DNA from 3 places in the Lentzea rhizosphaerae genome. Region 2 is predicted to be linked to each of the others. Evidence: riboswitches for the same ligand, from Rfam matches in the RefSeq annotation. Region 2 holds a riboswitch; each other region holds the start of a gene.
The links. Region 2 has a riboswitch for S-adenosylmethionine ahead of ACFOWZ_RS17920 (aminotransferase class V-fold PLP-dependent enzyme). Riboswitches for the same ligand answer to the same signal wherever they lie in the genome.
Positions count from the first base shown of each region.

Region 1: another riboswitch for S-adenosylmethionine. It lies ahead of thrC (threonine synthase); the one in region 2 lies ahead of ACFOWZ_RS17920 (aminotransferase class V-fold PLP-dependent enzyme).
Region 3: another riboswitch for S-adenosylmethionine. It lies ahead of ACFOWZ_RS42885 (methionine ABC transporter ATP-binding protein); the one in region 2 lies ahead of ACFOWZ_RS17920 (aminotransferase class V-fold PLP-dependent enzyme).

Region 1 covers NZ_JBHRZI010000029.1:9,939-14,132, reverse strand. Annotated here, with positions in the region: gene ACFOWZ_RS32450 (DNA internalization-related competence protein ComEC/Rec2) at 1-411, shown strand, start outside; gene thrC (threonine synthase) at 413-1,669, opposite strand; SAM riboswitch class I at 1,681-1,811, opposite strand; gene holA (DNA polymerase III subunit delta) at 1,890-2,867, shown strand; gene ACFOWZ_RS32435 (helix-turn-helix domain-containing protein) at 2,852-3,643, opposite strand; gene ACFOWZ_RS32430 (hypothetical protein) at 3,814-4,173, shown strand; gene ACFOWZ_RS32425 (DUF4258 domain-containing protein) at 4,173-4,194, shown strand, end outside.
Region 2 covers NZ_JBHRZI010000015.1:213,870-218,063, reverse strand. Annotated here, with positions in the region: gene ACFOWZ_RS17925 (potassium/proton antiporter) at 93-1,580, shown strand; SAM riboswitch class IV at 1,654-1,768, shown strand; gene ACFOWZ_RS17920 (aminotransferase class V-fold PLP-dependent enzyme) at 1,806-3,137, shown strand; gene lspA (signal peptidase II) at 3,161-3,907, shown strand; gene ACFOWZ_RS17910 (RluA family pseudouridine synthase) at 4,009-4,194, shown strand, end outside.
Region 3 covers NZ_JBHRZI010000046.1:225,124-229,317, reverse strand. Annotated here, with positions in the region: gene ACFOWZ_RS42895 (transglycosylase family protein) at 1-504, shown strand, start outside; gene rsmA (16S rRNA (adenine(1518)-N(6)/adenine(1519)-N(6))-dimethyltransferase RsmA) at 683-1,513, shown strand; SAM riboswitch class I at 1,602-1,695, shown strand; gene ACFOWZ_RS42885 (methionine ABC transporter ATP-binding protein) at 1,914-2,912, shown strand; gene ACFOWZ_RS42880 (methionine ABC transporter permease) at 2,909-3,592, shown strand; gene ACFOWZ_RS42875 (MetQ/NlpA family ABC transporter substrate-binding protein) at 3,691-4,194, shown strand, end outside.

The sequences.
Region 1 (4,194 bases), on a different contig from region 2:
GCCGTGGCCGCACGAAGAGCTGAAACCCGATTTCGGTTTCTACATCTGCGAAACGCTCGAAGACGGCACGCGCGCGCTCACGTACAAGGCGATCACCACACACGTGCTGCCGCCCACGAAGGCCGCGAAACCGGAGGAGGCTTACGACCTCATGTCGGAGTACGTGTTCGACGACGACCTGAGGATCACGCCGCAGGCCTGGCACGACTACCACTACAACGCGCTCAAGGCGGAATGCCCGTGGCCGCAACGGATCGTGGCGTGGCGCGCGGAGGCGAGCCCGGTCGGACCGCACGTGATGGAGGGCCTGCAACGCTTTCCGCGCACCGGTTGGCTCAGGACCGACGCGATTTCCTTCTGACACAACGCGGTCCGGGGACGTGTGAGCGTCCCCGGACCGGAAGGAGGTGATTTAGCCCAGCGCCTTGATGACGGCCTCGGCCGACGGTGGAACCGTCGCGCGCGGGCCGATCGTGTCGCCGAGCGCGTCGAGGGTCTTGAGGCCGTCGCCGGTGATGAGCAGCACGGTCTCGCCGTCCGGGTCGAGCTGGCCCGCCTCGATCAGCTTCTTCGCCGTCGCCACGGTCACGCCGCCGGCGGTCTCGGCGAAGATGCCCTCGGTGCGGGCGAGGAGCTTGATGCCCTCGACGACCTCTTCGTCGGTCACGTCCTCGATGGCACCGTTGGTGCGGCGCACCGCGTCGAGGACGTAGGGGCCGTCGGCCGGGGCGCCGATCGCCAGCGAGCGGGCGATGGTGTCCGGGCGGACCGGGCGGATGACGTCGTGGCCTTCCTTGTACGCGGCGGAGACCGGGCTGCAGCCGGTGGCCTGGGCGCCGAACACGCGGTACGGGGTGGCCTCGACGAGGTCGAGCTGGCCGAGCTCGCGGAACGCCTTGTCGACCTTGGTGAGCTGCGAGCCGGACGCGATCGGCACCACGATCTGGTCGGGCAGGCGCCAGCCCAGCTGCTCGGCGACCTCGTAGCCGAGGGTCTTCGAGCCCTCCGCGTAGTACGGGCGGACGTTGACGTTCACGAACGCCCAGTCCTCGTGCTCCGCGGCGAGTTCCTGGGCCAGGCGGTTCACGTCGTCGTAGTTGCCGTCGACGGCGATCAGGGCGCCTTCGTAGACCGCGCTCATCAGGATCTTGGCGCGCTCGAGAGAGGAGGGAACCAGCACGACCGACTGCCAGCCCGCGCGGGCGGCGGCCGCGGCGACGGCGTTCGCCAGGTTGCCGGTGGACGGGCAGGCCAGGACCTTGAAGCCGAGCTCACGGGCCGCGGCGAGGGCCACGCCGACCACGCGGTCCTTGAACGAGTGGGTGGGGTTGCCGGTGTCGTCCTTCACCCAGACCTTGCGGACGCCCAGGGCCTTGGCGAGGTTGTCGGCCTTGACCAGGCGGGTGCCGCCGGGGTCGGTGTTCGGGTGCTGTTCCACAGTGGACGGAACGGGGAGAAGGCCGCGGTAGCGCCAGATCGACTTGGGGCCGGCCTCGATGTCCTCGCGCCGGATCCTGCCGAAGTCGTAGGCCACTTCCAGCGGCCCGAAACATTCCAGACAGGCGTACTCAGCAGCGAGAGGGGTCTCATTTCCGCACTCACGGCACAGCAGTGCACGGGCGGGGCCGAGGTCGAAGGTCGTGCTCGTGGGCACAGTGACAGCAGTCATCGCGAGGTATCTCCTCATCTTTCCCGCGAAATCGAACGGGTCGGAATTGGCACCGTGATCGTCCGCGCGCAGTGATGCACTGCTGCTGACGCCGGTTGCCGGGGCTTCTTCGGGCCGGTCCCTCTGCCCCTCTGGATGAGCGGTGTTCAGTTGTGGCCACCAAGCTACGGCAACAGTCCGCGGCTCAGCCACCGACGTCCACGATCCGGGACGTGGGAGGATGCGGAGCGTGAGCGCACCGGAGTCACTGCACCTCGTCGTCGGCGAGGAGGAGTTGCTGGTCGAACGTGCTGTTCGGGCGGCGCTCGAGGCCGCACGCGAGGTCGATCCGAACGCCGATCTGACCCGTGTGCAGGTGACTGACCTCACTCCTCCCGAGCTGGCCGAGCTGGTGAGCCCGTCGCTGTTCGCGGAGGGGCGCGTGATCGTCCTGCAGAGCGCGCAGGACATCACCAAGGAGATCGCCGAGACGGTGCTCTCCTACGTCAAGGCGCCCGCGGACGGAGTCACGCTCGTCGTCGTGCACACGGGCGGTGGTCGCAGCAAGGCGGCCAAGGACCTGCCCGGACAGCTGAAGAAGGCCGGTGCCGCGGTCACCGAGTGCGCCAAGATCACCAAGCCCGGTGAGCGGGAGGCGTTCGTGCGCAACGAGGTGCGGCGGGCGGGCGGCAAGATCGATCCGGAGGCCGTCGCCACGCTCATCGACGCCGTGGGCACGAACCTGCGCGAGCTCGCCGCCGCGGCGTCACAGCTCGTGTCGGACACCGACGGCAAGGTGACGGTCGACGAGATCCGCCGCTACCACCAGGGCAAGGCCGAGGTGACCGGGTTCGCGGTCGCGGAGAAGGCCGTGACCGGTGACCGTGCGGGAGCCATGGAGGCGTTGCGCTGGGCCATGCAGCTCGGCGTGCCGCACGTGCTGGTCGCGGACGCGCTCGCGGACGCGGTGCGCACGGTCGCGCGGGTGTCCGCGGTGGGCCGTGCCGACCCGTTCAGCCTGGCGGGTCCGCTCGGCATGCCGCCGTGGAAGATCAAGAAGGCGCAGGCCCAGGCGCGCGGCTGGGACCAGTCCGGTCTCGCCGACGCGATGCAGGTGGTCGCGGGGCTCAACGCCGACGTGAAGGGTGTGGCGGCCGACGCCGACTACGCGCTGGAGCGTGCCGTGCTCAGGATCGTGGCCGCTCACGGCCGTCGTTGAGCGGTGTCGATCATGAACCGCTGATCGCACGCACCGACGAGTGCCTCGGCGCTCTCGCCCGTGCCCGCGATGCCGACGCAGCCGCGGCCTTCGACGCGCAGGGTGTACTCGGCCTCCGAGTGTTCGAGGGTGAAGGGCGTGGCTTTGGTGCAGTCGTCCCACGGCTCCAGCAGACCGTCCTCCAGCACCTTCAGACATCCCTTGCCGAACTGCGGGTGGTGCCACGCGATGCGGTACGCGCCGGAACCGAGTGGTTCGAGCGTGGTCGTTTGCGGTGCCACGGCGGAACACGGTCGTTGCACGGCCACTAGCGGGCCGTAGCGGCCGTCGCGCACGTGTCCGTCGGTCAGGCACAGGTCCGGCGCGGCGACCGGCCTGATCCGCACCGGTGAGGTCGGGACCGAGGTGCCGGCGGGCGCGTCCCGGCCACCGGACACCGCGAACCAGGTGCCCGCCGCGGCGACGACCACCAGCGCGGAAGCCGCCGACCACCACACCGAACGACGTCGCTGGACCGCCGGTGTCGCAGCGGGTTCGGCGATCGAGGCGCGGGCCTGCTGCCACGAGTCGACCTGGTCACCTTCACCGCACGCGTGCACGAACGCGTCCAGCACGTCCGGTGCCGGTAGCCGCTTTCCCGCGAGCACGTCGGCCAGAGTGCTGCGCGCCAGCACCTTTCCCCGCTCGGCGGCGCGTTTCTCCAACTGGCGATAGGTGAGGCCGGACCGTTGTTTCAGCTCGCGCAACGACGCGATGAACTCCCCCTGGCTGTTCACGTCTCCCGATCATGCCGTCCGGAGGCGCCCCTGACCAGGCCGGACAAGGTCGGACTGACCGGACGGCCGCATCCACTTGTACGACCGCCGCTGATCTCGGAAAGCTCAGTCCCGCCCCGGCCGGGTGCCTCAACGAATCGGAATCCAACACAAAACGAGGGGTGGCTGACGTGCGTGGAATTCGCGCTGCGTTGACCGGTTTGGCACTGGTGGGCTTGTCGTTGTCCGGCGCCGCGACGGCGAACGCGGAGGGCATGTCCGCGATGGGTGGCTGCGGCGAGGTCAAGAACCCGAAGACGTCCGGTGCCAAGGCGCACTGGGAGCTGAGCTGCCGGGACGGCAAGATCCGCGTGAGCGGCTGGGTCGAGGACACCGACGCGGACGGCCAGTGCGCGAAGGTGAAGGCGGTGTTCGCGAGCGGCAACACGGAGTTCAGCAGGGCGGCGTGCCCGAAGGGCAAGCGCATCCCGTTCGACTGGGCGCATCCCGGCTCGGTCGCGAGCGTCTACCTCTTCGAGTACGACGCGTGATGGCAGGCCTGGTCAGGCTCT
Region 2 (4,194 bases):
CAACATGCTCCTGTGCGCATGAGCCCGGTAGAGGAGAACGGCGGGTTGTTGTGACGCGTCGGATTCGTCCAATTCGGTGGTGATCAACGAGAATGGTCCGGGTGGGTGACGTGACGGTCGTTCTGGGCGTCGGCGCGGCCGTGCTGCTGATCTCCGTGGTCGCGGTGCGCGTGTCGACTCGACTCGGTCTGCCCTCGTTGTTGTTGTACCTCGGCATCGGCGTGCTGCTCGGCGAGTCCGTGGCCGGCATCAGGTTCGACGACGCCGACCTCACCCAGTCCCTCGGCATCGCGGCTCTCGTGCTGATCCTGAGCGAGGGCGGGCTCACGACCCGTTGGCAGGCCGTGAAGTCCTCGCTGTGGTTAGGTGTCGCACTGTCCACAGTGGCCGTTGCGGTGAGCGTCGCCGTGACGGGAACCGCGTTGCACTTCCTGCTCGGCCTCGACTGGCGGATGGCGTTGCTGTGGGGCGCGGTGCTGTCGTCCACCGACGCGGCCGCGGTCTTCAGCGTCCTGCGGTCGCTGGGCGTCGGGGCGCGGCTCACCGGCGCGCTCGAACTGGAGTCCGGCCTCAACGACGCGCCGGTCTACCTCGCCGTCGTGCTGCTGGCGTCGTCGGACCGGATCTCGTGGACCGCACCGCTGCTCGTGGTCTACGAACTGGTCGCGGGCGCGCTCATCGGTGTCGCGCTGGGCTATCTCGGCGGCGCTGGGCTGAGACGTGCGGCGCTGCCCGCCACCGGCCTGTACCCGCTCGCCACCGTGGCGGTGTGCGTGATCGCTTACACCGCAGGCGATCTCGCGCACGCGTCCGGGTTCCTCGCCACCTACGTGGCCGCGCTGGTGCTCGGCAACGCCCGCCTGCCGCACCGCGCCGACACCCTCTCGTTCGCGGAAGGGCTCGGCTGGCTCGCGCAGATCGGGCTCTTCGTCCTGCTCGGCCTCTACGCGTCACCGTCGCGGCTGCTCGACGTGCTGGTCCCGGCGTTGATCGCGGGTGTGGTGGTGACGTTCCTGGCGCGGCCGCTGTCCGTCGTGCTCGCCGCGCTGCCGTTCAAGGTGCCGTGGCGCGAGCAGGCGTTCCTCTCGTGGTCGGGCCTGCGCGGCGCGGTGCCCATCGTGTTCGCGCTGATCCCGTTGATCCAGGGCGTTCAGGGCGCGCGCGAGCTGGTCGACGCGGTGTTCGTGCTGGTCATCGTGCTGACGGTGGTGCAGGGCACGACGTTGCCGTTCCTGGCGCGGCGCCTCGGCCTGGTGCGCGCGGGGGAGCCGCAGGAGGTGCAGGTCGACTCCTCGCCGTTGGACGAGCTGGGCGCCGAGCTGCTGCAGGTGCACATCCAGCGCGGGTCGAAGCTGCACGGCGTGTACATGTCCGAGCTGAGGCTGCCGACCGGCGCCACGGTGAGCCTCGTGGTGCGCGGCGGGAAGAGTTTCACGCCACAACCGACGACGCGGCTGCAGACCGAGGACCAGTTGCTCATCGTCACCACGGAAGAGGCGCGCGAGGCCGCTGAGCGGCGCGTTCGTGCCGTGGACCGGGCCGGTCGCTACGCCCGCTGGAAGGGCGAGACCGGCGAATAGTCGGTCTCCGAGGCTTCTCACGATGTGATCGGGTGTCGACGCGCTCGGTGACCCTCCGCTAACGTCGTCGGCAGGTCATGAGAGCCAGCGTCAAGCCCAAGCTTGCTGGCCGGCAACCCTCCAACCGCGGTGGGGTGCCCTTGGTGAGGACCTGGTCCGGCGCGTGGGGCGCCGGTCAAGCGCGGGCCTTCGCGACACGGGGCCCCTGGCCTCGGAGGCAGCTCGATGACGCTCGCGATCACCAAGACCACCAGCACTGCGGTTCCGGCTGTCGTCGGCGCTGACCTGCGCGTTCCACTGGTCACCGGAGAGCGCGTCACCTACGCCAACCTCGACCACGCGGCGAGCGCGCCGTGTCTGCAGGAGGTGCGCGACGCCGTCGACGAGCTGCTGCCCTGGTACGCCAGCGTGCACCGCGGCGCCGGGTTCGCCTCGCAGGTGTCGACCCGCGTCTACGAGCAGGCGCGTGACCGCATCCGCAGGTTCATCGGGGCGCACTCGTCCGACGCCGTCGTCTTCACCCGCAACACCACGGACTCGCTGAACCTGTTGGCGCGCAGCGTTCCCAAGAACACCGCCGTCGTCCTGTTCGACAGCGAGCACCACGCGGCGCTGCTGCCGTGGCGCGGTCCGAACGTTCAGCGCATTCCCGCACCGTCTTCGTCTGGCGCCGCGATCGTCGCGCTGGACCGGGCGTTGGCCGCCGCCCCGGTCGGCCCTCGGCTCGTGATCGTCACCGGGGCGTCCAACGTCACGGGTGAGCTGTGGCCGGTCGCGGAGCTCGCGAAGGTCGCCCGCCGGCACGGCGCGCGGATCGCGCTCGACGCCGCGCAGCTCGCCCCGCACCGCCCGGTCAACGCCCGTGAGCTGGGCGTCGACTACGTCGCGTTCTCCGGTCACAAGATCTACGCGCCGTTCGGTGCGGGCGTGCTGGTCGGTCGCGCGGACTGGTTGCAGCAGGCCCAGCCGTACCTGGTCGGCGGCGGTGCCACGTCGAAGGTGACCGACCACGGCGACCGGCTCGGCGTGGCCTGGTCCGCGGTGCCGGAGCGGCACGAGGCCGGCAGCCCGAACGTCGTCGGCGTGCACGCGCTCGCGGCGGCCTGCGAGATCCTGTCGCGGCACTGGGAGCAGACGGTCGCGCACGAGCAGGAGCTGCTGGCCCGCCTTCGTGAAGGGCTGCGCACGATCCCCGGCTTCCGCGAGCTGTCGATCCTGACCGACGTCGACAAGGTCGGTGTCGTGAGCTTCACGATCTCCGGCTTCGACGCGGGCTTCCTCGCGGCGGCGCTGTCCGCGGAGTACGGCATCGGTGTGCGGGACGGCGCGTTCTGCGCGCACGTGATCGTGGGCCGCCTGGTCAAGCAGGTCGGGTCGCACGAGGACCGTGCCGTGCGCGCGTCGATCGGCCTCGGCACGACGGTCGAGCACGTGGACCGGTTGGTCGCCGCGCTGCGCACTCTCGTCACCGAGGGGCCGAAGTGGACCTACACGCAGCGTGACGGACGGTGGGTGCCGGAGGACGACGGCCGAACCCTGCCGCCGTTCCTCGCGTAGTCCCTGTAGTGGACAATGACCTGGTGAGTGACGAGTCCAAGGCCGCCGAGAAGGCTGCTGCCGACCCTGCGGAAGAGCAGGTCAGCGCGCCGGAAGCGGTCGAGGAACCCGCGGCGGCACCGGACGACGCCACCGAGGAGTGGGCGGAGAAGGCTTCGGAAGAAGCCGCCGGGAAGGACTCCGGCGACGACGTCGTCGAGCCGGAGTTCTCGATCACCGGATCGCTGCCGGAGCCGAAGACCAAGACGCTCGCGGTGCTGGCGGGCGGTGTGCTGGCCCTGGATGTGCTCACCAAGGTCGTGTCCGTGGCGTTCCTCGAGGACTCCGGCCCCATCAAGCTGTTCGGCGGGGTGCTCTACCTGACGTTCGTCCGCAACCCCGGTGCCGCGTTCGGCCTGGCGGAGGGCATGACGTGGATCCTGGCGCTGATCGCGCTGGGAGTCGTCGGGTTCATCGCCTGGATCTCGCGCAACCTCCGCTCCCAGGGCTGGGCCGTCGGCCTGGGCCTGGTGCTGGGCGGTGCCGTGGGCAACCTGGTCGACCGCCTCTTCCGCGAGCCGGGGCCGATGCGCGGTCACGTGGTGGACTTCCTGTCGCTGTTCGACCCGTACGGCCGTGTCTGGCCCGTGTTCAACCTCGCCGACATGGCGATCGTCGGCGGTGGCGCGGCGATCATCGTCCTCGCGCTCAGGCGGCACGACTACGACGGGACGATTCACAAGGACGCTCCGGTGCCCGTGGAGTCCGACGGTCTGACGGAGCCGAAGTAGCTGGTCCTGATAGGTTCAGCAGGTTCTGCAAGGAGAAGAAGGTCGAGGCCCCGCGCGTGAGCGGATACCGAACGCTGCCGATTCCCGACGGTCTGGACGGCATGCGCGTCGACGCCGGCCTCGCGAAGCTGCTGGGTCTGTCCCGCACCGCCGTCGCCGCCATCGCCGACGCCGACGACGTGCTGATCGACGGCCGTGTCGTGGGCAAGTCCGACCGGCTGACCGCGGGCGCCATGCTCGAGATCACGCTGCCGGCGCCGCCGCAGCCGATCACCGTCCAGGCGATC
Region 3 (4,194 bases), on a different contig from region 2:
ATCTCGCGCACCGGCGTCACGGTCATCAACGTGAACGAGCCCGTCGCCCCGCCGGTCGAGAAGACCAACGACCCGAACATGAACGCGGGCGAGCAGAAGGTCACCGACCCGGGCGAGGCGGGCGAGCAGATCTCGACCTACCGCGTGACGGTGAAGAACGGCAAGGAGATCAGCCGCGAGAAGATCGGCGGCAAGGTCACCAAGGAGCCGAAGCCCAAGAAGATCACCGTGGGCACCAAGCCCCTCCCCGACGGCGAGGTCTGGGACCGCCTGGCCAAGTGCGAGGCGGGCGGCAACTGGGCCATCAACACGGGCAACGGCTACTACGGCGGCCTGCAGTTCGACGCGAGCACCTGGCGCGCCTATGGTGGCCAGGCCTACGCCCCCCTCCCGCACCAGGCAACGCGCGAACAGCAGATCGCGGTGGCCACCAAGCTGCGCGACGGCCGAGGCGGCACGTACTCGGCGTGGCCGGGCTGCCGCGCGAAGCTGGGCCTGCCGTAAGCCCGCACCTGACTCGACCGATGGCCGCTCCTGGTTCGCCAGGGCGGCCATCGCCGTTTCCGGGGCAGGGGAGGGAGCACCCGCCACAGCAACACGGAACCTGGCGTGCCGGGGGACCGAGCCACCCAACCCGAGCCGACCCGCGCAACACCCACCCTGCGACAATGCCCGAGTGAGCCTGCTGGGACCCGCCGAAGTCCGCCGTCTAGCCGAAGAGCTGGACATCCGCCCAACCAAGAAACTGGGCCAGAACTTCGTCCACGACCCCAACACGGTCCGCAAAATCGTCACGGCAGCCGAGCTCACCAACGACGACGTCGTCCTGGAAGTGGGCCCAGGCCTGGGATCCCTGACCCTGGCCCTCCTCCCACCAGCCAAACAGGTCATCGCCGTCGAGATCGACCCCAAACTCGCGCAACGCCTCCCCCAGACCGCATCCGAGATGGACCCGGAGAACGCCGACAAACTCCACGTGGTCCTGAAAGACGCGATGAAGGTCACCCAACAGGACCTGCCAGAACAACCCACGGCGATCGTCGCCAACCTCCCGTACAACGTCGCGGTCCCGGTAGTCCTCCACCTGCTGGCCGAACTCCCGACCCTCCAAAAGGGTCTGGTCATGGTCCAAGCAGAGGTAGCCGACCGAATGGCGGCAAAACCGGGCAACAAGATCTACGGCGTCCCGAGCGTCAAGCTCGCCTGGTACGCCAACGCCAAGAAGGCCGGCAGCATCGGCAAGAACGTCTTCTGGCCCGCCCCGAACGTCGACTCGGGCCTGGTCTGGTTCCAGCGCCACGAAACCCTGCTGTCCACAGTGGACAAGAAAAGGCTGTTCGAGATCATCGACGCCGCCTTCGCCCAGCGCCGCAAGACGCTGCGGGCCGCCCTCAAGGGCTGGGCCGGCGGTGCCGAGCAGGCCGACGAACTGCTCCAGAAGGCTGGCATCGACCCCCAGCAAAGGGGCGAACAGCTCAGCGTGATCGACTTTGTCCGGATCGCCGAGGTCTGACCCGGCGATCTTTCGGCCATCAGTGTGATCTGTCGAACGAATCCGAATCTGGCTTGCGCAACCGAACGTCTGTCCGGTTGACTGCTAAGTGCCATCCGGAGCGACCGAGAGACCTGGCTCTACGACGTCGCAGCAACCACCCGCTGGATGCGGGCAGGTGCTAACGCCAGGACCGATGGAGGATCACATGTGCACTTCGCGAATGCTGACGCGCCGTCGAGTCGTCGACCAGTGCCGTCGCACCGCTTCTGCATGTCGTCGCCACCTCGTCTAAGGCGCCTTCTCAAAGTCCTTTGACGCGCACTCAGTCAACGAGTGGCGCACACACCTGAGCAGAACTTCGATCGCGCACAGCCCGCACAAGGGCGTGTGTGCCGTCGCGCGCAGCCGTGGAGCAGAAGTGATCACTGTCGAAAACCTCACCAAGTCCTTCCAGGGTGTCAACGCCCTGAACGGCGTGACCCTCGACGTCGAGGCGGGCACCGTGCTCGGCGTGGTCGGCCCGAGCGGGGCCGGCAAGTCGACGCTCGCGCGCTGCGTTGCGCTGCTCGAGCGTCCCGACTCCGGTGCGATCCGGGTCGATGGCACCGACATCACGAGCCTTGACGGGAGTGCCCTCCGGGCCGCCCGCCGGCAGATCGGCGTTGTGCCGCAGGGGGATTCGCTCCTCCGCCAGCGCACGGCGGCCGGCAACATCGCCCTTCCCCTCGAGAGCGCGGGCGTTCCGGGGCCGCAGCGCCGCACCCGCGTGGGTGAGCTGCTGGACCTCGTCGGCCTCACCGACAAGGCCACCGCGTACCCCGACCAGCTGTCCGGCGGCCAGCGTCAGCGCATCGCCGTGGCGCGTGCGCTCGCCGCGAACCCGTCCGTGCTCCTCGCCGACGAGCCCACCAGTGCGCTCGACCCGGAGACCACCGGTTCCGTGCTGACCGTGCTCGACCGTGCGCGCGCTGAGCTCGGTGTGACCGTGCTCGTCGTCACGCACGACATGGGCGTGGTCCGCAAGATCTGCGATGACGTCGCCGTGCTGGAGCAGGGCCGTGTCGTCGAGCACGGCAAGGTCCTCGACCTGGTCGGTGACGCCGCCAGCCGCACGAGTTCCGCGTTGCTGCCCGCCGTCGACCTGAACCCGATCAACGAGAACACTTACGACCGCGTCGCGGACGTCGTGCTCGTCGGGTTCGCCGCGGTCGGCGCGCTGCTGCCCGAGGCCTCGCACCGGTTCGGCGTCGAGCTGAACATCGTCGGTGGCGGCCTCACGCGGCTGGGCGAGACGCCGGTCGCGCGGTTCCGCCTCGGCCTGAACGGCGAGCGCTCCGACTCCGCGCTCGAGTGGATCGGCGAGGCCGGCGGTGCGGTGCAGAGGTCCCTGAAGGGACCGCAGGGAGTAGCTGCGTGAGGTCTGCTACACCCTGGCCCGACGTCGTCAGCTACCTCGTCGAGGCCACCGGTGAAACGCTGTACATGGTCGGCGTTTCCACCGTCATCGCCACCGCACTAGGAGTTCCCGTAGGGGTTTGGCTGCAGCTCACCGCCAAGGGCGGGCTGCGGCCGAACGCCGCGGTGCACCGAATTCTCAGCTTCGTCACCGACCTGGGCCGCTCGATGCCGTTCATCGTGCTGCTCGTCGCGCTCACGTCGGTCACCCGCCTGATCGTCGGCGGCTCCATCGGCAGCACCGCGGTCATCGTGCCGCTGGCCGTGGGCGCCATCCCGTTCGTCGGGCGGCTCGTGCAGAACATCCTGTCCGAGGTGCACGTGACCGTGGTCGAGGCCGCGATCACCACCGGCGCCTCGACGTTGAGGATCGTCAGGAGCGTGCTGATCCGCGAGTCGCTGCCCGCGCTGATCAACGCCATCGGCGTCACCGTGATCGCCCTGATCGGGTACTCCGCGATGGCGGGCGTGATCGGCGGTGGCGGCCTCGGCGACCTCGCGATCCGCGAGGGCTACCAGCGCTTCAACGACCGGATCCTGTGGAGCACCGTGGCGTGGCTCGCCGTGCTCACGACCGTGATCCAGCTCGGTTTCACCCGTGCCGCCCGTGCGTCCGACCGGCGCCGGCACGCCTCCGTCTGACTTTTCGGCACGCGGGGCCCTCTCGTGCGGCCAGAGCGAACGAAAGCTCCCCGCGTGCACTGAAACTTTCCGCCGCTGAAACTCTCAAAAGGAACGAAATGCGTATTAAGGCTGCCCTGATCGCGGTCGCTTTGACTGTTTTGTCCGCTTGCTCGTCCGGCACGAACACGTCCGACACCCTCAAGGTCGGCGTCTCCCCGGTCCCGCACGCCCAGATCCTCAAGTACGTGGCCGACAACCTCGCGTCGCAGAAGGGTCTGAAGATCGAGGTCGTCGAGTTCACCGACTACGTGCAGCCGAACACGGCGCTGGTCGACGGCTCGCTCGACGCCAACTACTTCCAGACCGTGCCGTACCTGGCGACCTTCACGAAGGAGAGCGGCGCCCAGGTCGAGTGGGTCGAGCCCGTCCACGTCGAGCCGCTGGGTCTCTACTCGAAGAAGGTCCGCAAGCTCCACGAGCTGCCGCAGAACGCCAAGGTCGCCGTGGCCAACGACGCCACGAACGAGGCCCGCGGGCTCAAGCTCCTCGAAGCCAACGGCCTGATCAAGCTCAAGGCCGTGGACCAGCCGACCACGCGCGACGTGGCGGAGAACCCCAAG